2 regions of the Clostridium sp. HCS.1 genome follow, and region 1 is predicted to be linked to the other one. Evidence: a T-box and tRNA genes for the amino acid it is inferred to sense, from the RefSeq annotation. Region 1 holds a T-box; the other holds one or more tRNA genes.

The links. A T-box is a leader RNA that pairs with one kind of tRNA and senses whether it is charged. The one in region 1 lies ahead of ileS (isoleucine--tRNA ligase), so its partner is inferred to be a tRNA-Ile.
Region 2: it encodes a tRNA-Ile, which carries the amino acid that the T-box ahead of ileS (isoleucine--tRNA ligase) is inferred to sense. The anticodon was not compared.

Annotation. Positions count from the first base shown of each region.
Region 1 covers NZ_CP170704.1:128,822-131,971, forward strand. The annotation lists gene ACFYH6_RS00595 (class I SAM-dependent rRNA methyltransferase) at 1-564, opposite strand, end outside; gene ACFYH6_RS00600 (hypothetical protein) at 720-899, shown strand; gene ACFYH6_RS00605 ((2Fe-2S)-binding protein) at 983-1,201, opposite strand; T-box leader at 1,476-1,725, shown strand; gene ileS (isoleucine--tRNA ligase) at 1,902-3,150, shown strand, end outside.
Region 2 covers NZ_CP170704.1:3,566,854-3,570,003, reverse strand. The annotation lists rRNA gene ACFYH6_RS17145 (23S ribosomal RNA) at 1-1,645, shown strand, start outside; rRNA gene rrf (5S ribosomal RNA) at 1,798-1,914, shown strand; tRNA gene ACFYH6_RS17135 (tRNA-Ile) at 1,921-1,997, shown strand; tRNA gene ACFYH6_RS17130 (tRNA-Ala) at 2,003-2,078, shown strand; gene ACFYH6_RS17125 (hypothetical protein) at 2,326-2,472, shown strand; gene ACFYH6_RS17120 (hypothetical protein) at 2,612-3,055, shown strand; gene ACFYH6_RS17115 (VanZ family protein) at 3,079-3,150, shown strand, end outside.

The sequences.
Region 1 (3,150 bases):
GTACTTAACACCATTTTCAATTATTTCTATATTAGTATCGAAAGGCTCAGTTAAAAAACCTTTAGTTTGTTCAAGACCTTCTATTTCTCTAGTCTTAATATCACTTCTTTCGTAAACACCCTTAGCTCCGAATTCATCAACTAATATTTTAACTATTAAGTCTCTATACTTATCCATTCCTAAAGTTGATATTTGAATTACATAGTAGTCTTCAAATTTATCTACTGTTAAGCCTGGTAAAAAGTCAGCTTCTCCAAATATAAGTCTACAAGATGAAGTGTCTATAACAGTTTTTCTATATTCATATGCTGCTTCAAATCTTCTTTTAAAGAAATCATAATTTATTTCTTCATTTATATCTCTAGTCATAATTCTAATAGTTATCTTACTTCTATCATTAATATAACCTTTTCCTATGAAGTAATTTTTGTGATTATATACTTCAATTATATCACCATTTTCATAATCGCCATCATATTCATTTATTTCATCAATATATATCCAAGGTCTGCCTTGTTCAGCTCTTTTATTTTTCCCTTTATGTAAAAAAAACTTACTTGCCATAATATAGCTCCTTCCATAATAAGTTCTATAAAATTATAACATAATTGCAAATTAAGTATAGGGGATAGGGGGAAATACTTAAAGTAAAATATAGATGAATAATGCTTATTTAATAAAATATATTTATAATGTAAAGAATTTTTAGGGAGATTATTATGATAATTAAGGCAATTGTGATACCAACACCAAAAAGAATAAGAAGATACTTAGAAAATGCTTTAATAGAAGCTAATACTAAAAGCATTAGCAAAGAAGAGCCTAGTAAGGAATTAGAACATATTAATTTATCAAAAGATAGCTTTAAAAACTATGGAATAACAATGAAAATTTTTTGAAAATAAAAAAACCACCTGTTATTAAGACAGGTGGTTTTAGGGGAGATATAATCTATATGCTAATATAGTTTGGGGGAACTATATTAGTTGTTTTCCAGATGCTTATCAATCAAATTTTGGATTGTAGGGGTACATCTGTAGCCTCTGCAACCACCTGTGCAAGCTCCTGTTGCCTTAGAAACTTCTGCTACAGTGTGTGCTCCGGCTTTGATTGCATCTTTAATTTTGGATCTTGGTATTGCCTTGCAAGTACAAACTTTAGTAATCTTATCAAGGACTTGTTCGTTTAAGTTATTTTCCACTTATCTTTCCTCCTAATATAAAGAAATAGATTAAGGAAAATAAAGGGGATAAAAAATAAATTTTTAATATTTATTCTTTATGCTTATATTATAAATATAGCAATAAAGAAAGTCAATACTAATTGATAAAAATTATTAATTAATTTTTAATATTAAATTAATTTATTATATTAATAATATTATTAACTTTTTTCTTAAATTTATGAAAATATTCTTAAATATAGACTTTTATAATATTTTACTTTGTAGTAGAATAGGTATATAATTTGTAAATTTAAAAACTGTGATTAGGAAAAGTACTTAATTGGATACTTTAAGAGAGTGGCTGTGTGGTGTGAAGTCATAGAGAAAATTAAGGAAAATCACCTATGAGTTTGAGGCTGAAAGGTTATATAGCTGATTAAGTTTTTCACGTTAGCCTGCGTTAAGGGATAGAGTATGTTTGTACTCGAAAATAAGAGTTTTTTTATGCTTATAAAAAACTTATAACCTTAGGTGGTATAGCGAATATCTTCGTCCTATTGGGCGGGGCTTTTTTATTATATAATACTTTATTAATATTAATATAAAGAGAAATCTGCATAATTAGCTTTTTATAGTTAATAATGTAAAATGTATTTAGTATTATTATAAGAAGAAAAAGTATAACCTTAAAGCAATAGCTTTTAGATATAAATTAATTAACGGAAGGAGTTTAGATATGTACAAAAAGGTTGAATTACCAAAAGGATTTGTTGGTATGGAAAAAGAAGTAGCAGATCTTTGGAAAGAAAATAACGTAATTAAAAAGAATTTTGATATGAATCAAGATGGTGAGTATTTCACTTTCTATGATGGACCTCCAACTGCAAATGGAAGACCTCACGTAGGACACGTATTAACAAGAGTTATGAAGGATATTATCCCAAGATATAAAGTTATGAAGGGGTATAAAGTTATAAGAAAAGCTGGATGGGATACTCATGGACTTCCTGTAGAACTTGAAATAGAAAAGAAACTTGGTATTTCAGGAAAAGAGCAAATAGAAAGCTATGGAGTAGAAAAATTCGTTAAAGAATGTAAAGAGTCAGTTTTCACTTATGTTAATATGTGGGAAAAGATGACTGATCAAATAGGTTACTGGGTAGATATGGAGAAGCCTTACGTTACTTATCACAACTCATATATAGAATCTGTTTGGTGGGCATTAAGCCAAATGTGGGAAAAAGGACTTTTATATAAGGGACATAAGGTAATGCCATATTGCCCAAGATGTGGAACTGGACTTTCTTCTCACGAAGTGTCACAAGGATATAAGGATGTTAAGGATTTAACTGCTATAGCTAAGTTTAAGGTTCAAGGAGAAGATAATAAATATATATTAGCATGGACAACAACTCCATGGACATTACCTTCAAATTTAGCTTTATGTGTAAATAAAGCATATGATTATATTGAAGCTAAAGTTGGTGATGAAACATTAATAGTTGCTAAAGATTTAGCTACAAAAGTATTAGGAGAAGATTACGAAGTAATCAAGGAATTTAAGGGAACTGAATTATTAGGAACAAAATATGAAAGATTGCTTCCATTTGGAAAAGTTGATGGAAAAGCTTTTGAAGTTATTCATGGTGATTATGTAACTTTATCAGATGGTACTGGTATTGTTCATATAGCACCTGCATATGGTGAAGATGATAGTTTTGTTGCTAAGCAAAATGGAATAGGATTTATAAACTTAGTAGATGCTAGTGGTAACTTTGTAGAAGAAGTAACACCATGGGCAGGGAAGTTTGTTAAGAAGTGCGATGAAAGCATAGTTAAATATTTAGAAGAAGAAAATAAATTGTTTAAAGCTGAAAAGCATACTCACTCTTATCCACACTGCTGGAGATGTGACACACCACTTCTTTACTATCCAAGAGAAAGCTGGTTTGTTGCAATGACTAAGCTTAGAGATAAGCTTTTAG
Region 2 (3,150 bases), 350 kb from region 1:
GCGGTGGACTGATTACGAGTGAGAATGTTGGCATTAGTAGCGAGATGTAAGTGAGAATCTTACAGGCCGAAAATCTAAGGTTTCCTGGGGAAGGCTCGTCCGCCCAGGGTTAGTCGGGACCTAAGCCGAGGCCGAAAGGCGTAGGTGATGGACAATTGGTTGATATTCCAATACCACTATTATCGTTATTATCGATGGTGTGACGGAGAAGGATAGGATGTGCTAGCGATTGGAAATGCTAGTCTAAGCATTTAGGGAGTTAAGATAGGCAAATCCGTCTTAACAATCCTGAGGTGTGATGGGGAAGGCCATTTAGGCTGAAGTATCTGATTCCCTGCTTCCAAGAAAAGCATCTAGAGAGAGAAATAGTGCCCGTACCGCAAACCGACACAGGTAGATGAGGAGAGAATCCTAAGGCCATCGGAAGAATTGCAGTTAAGGAACTAGGCAAATTGACCCCGTAAGTTAGCGAGAAGGGGTGCCTGCGAGAGCAGGCCGCAGAGAATAGGCCCAAGCAACTGTTTAGCAAAAACACAGGTCTCTGCTAAAGCGTAAGCTGATGTATAGGGGCTGACGCCTGCCCGGTGCTGGAAGGTTAAGGGGAACACTTAGCGCAAGCGAAGGTGTGAACTTAAGCCCCAGTAAACGGCGGCCGTAACTATAACGGTCCTAAGGTAGCGAAATTCCTTGTCAGGTAAGTTCTGACCCGCACGAATGGCGTAATGACTTGGGCACTGTCTCAACTGCAAATCCGGCGAAGTTGTAGTGCGAGTGAAGATGCTCGCTACCCGCGATTGGACGGAAAGACCCCGTAGAGCTTTACTGTAGCTTAGCATTGAGTTCCGATATTGTCTGTACAGGATAGGTGGGAGACTGAGAAACTAGGGCGTCAGCCTTGGTGGAGTCAACCTTGGGATACCACCCTGATAGTATTGGGATTCTAACTGGACGCCATGAATCTGGTGACAGGACATTGTTAGGTGGGCAGTTTGACTGGGGCGGTCGCCTCCTAAAATGTAACGGAGGCGCCCAAAGGTTCCCTCAGAACGGTCGGAAATCGTTCGTAGAGTGCAAAGGCAGAAGGGAGCCTGACTGCGACACCCACAAGTGGAGCAGGGACGAAAGTCGGGCTTAGTGATCCGGTGGTACCTCGTGGGAGGGCCATCGCTCAACGGATAAAAGCTACCTCGGGGATAACAGGCTGATCTCCCCCAAGAGTCCACATCGACGGGGAGGTTTGGCACCTCGATGTCGGCTCGTCGCATCCTGGGGCTGTAGTAGGTCCCAAGGGTTGGGCTGTTCGCCCATTAAAGCGGCACGCGAGCTGGGTTCAGAACGTCGTGAGACAGTTCGGTCCCTATCCGTCGCGGGCGTAGGAAATTTGAGAGGAGCTGTCCTTAGTACGAGAGGACCGGGATGGACTGACCTCTGGTGCACCAGTTGTTCCGCCAGGAGCATGGCTGGGTAGCTAAGTCGGGAAGGGATAAACGCTGAAAGCATCTAAGCGTGAAGCCCCCCTCAAGATGAGATTTCCCATAGCATAAGCTAGTAAGACCCCTTGAAGAACACAAGGTTGATAGGTCAGAGGTGTAAGTGTGGTAACATATTTAGCTGACTGATACTAATAGGTCGAGGGCTTGACCAATAAATATTCAAGAATGAAACTCAACAAGTTGAGTAAATTCGAGAAACAAAATCAAAGATTTTGGCTCTCATTCATGTGCAATTTTCAGAGAATAAAGTTCTCTAAAAAAGTAGTTGACAGTATATTTGATTTACAATATAATGTTAATGTGATCTGGTGATGATGGCGTAGAGGAAACACTCCTTTCCATTCCGAACAGGAAAGTTAAGCTCTACAGCGCCGATGGTACTGCATGGGAGACTGTGTGGGAGAGTAGGACGTTGCCAGGTGAATAAGGATCTTTAGCTCAGTTGGTTAGAGCAACCGGCTCATAACCGGTCGGCCCGGGGTTCGAGTCCCTGAAGGTCCACCATATTTGGGGGTATAGCTCAGTTGGGAGAGCACTTGCCTTGCACGCAAGGGGTCAAGGGTTCGAATCCCTTTACCTCCACCAAGAAGTTATAGTAATATAACTTCTTTTTTTTATCTTATTATATTTCAAATTGATATTACATAAATTATGTTAATATATATTGATTTTAAGTGATAAATGTAACTATTTGTTGATAAAGAGAGAAAAAATTTAAAAATTGCCTAAATTTTTAAATAGGAATAGGATAAAAAATAATATATAATTAATATAAGAATAAATTAATTATTATCAAAGGTTAAGGTCTTATCCTTAGATGGGAAGTGTTTGTATGGGCAAAAGGGATGACTTAGAGCGAAAATTAGTAGATTTAAAGTTAGAAAAAAGGAAATTAGTATTATCAGGAAAGAATACGAATACATTAGATGAATTAATAAAAGAAATAGAAGAAAAGTTAAAAGAGCTAAATAACGAATAGGCAAATACTTAATAGATCTAAATAATAAGTTTAGGTCTATTTTACTTTATGTGTATTTAATATTTAAGAATAAATTATTAGAATACAGCATATTAAATTGTAAAGAAGTAATCTTTCTATTTAATGAGGGGGAGTAAAAATGATAAGAACTGTTGTGTGTATTAAGGATGGGTGCAGTGGTAATAGATTTAATTTAGAAAGTAAAGAAGATAGCTTAAATTTAGTTTGCTCTGAATGTAAATCTAGATATAATATAGATGTGAGCAAAAATGAATATATAATAATGCCTAATTGCTGTAGTTGTAATAATGATACTTTTAAAGTTTATAGGGATATAGAAAAAAATAATATATATATGCAATGCGCAAAATGTGGAGATACACCTGAAAAGGTGTATGTTGACTTAGATGGTGTACAAGTATCTTATGAAGCAAAACTTTTAAATGATATAAAGCAAATAATGACTTTGGTAGAGCAAAGAATATGCAATTTAGAAGTTAATGTTAAGGGTTTAGAAGGCAGTCAAAGTATATTGGAACAATCGCTTGCATATATAAATAGGTACTTAGTTGAAAAAAATTAACTATATAAACAGAAGGAGAGTTTATGGATAAACATAAAAAGAGGATAGCATGGGTTTTATTAATTGCGTGGATGATATTAATCTTTTTAATGTCA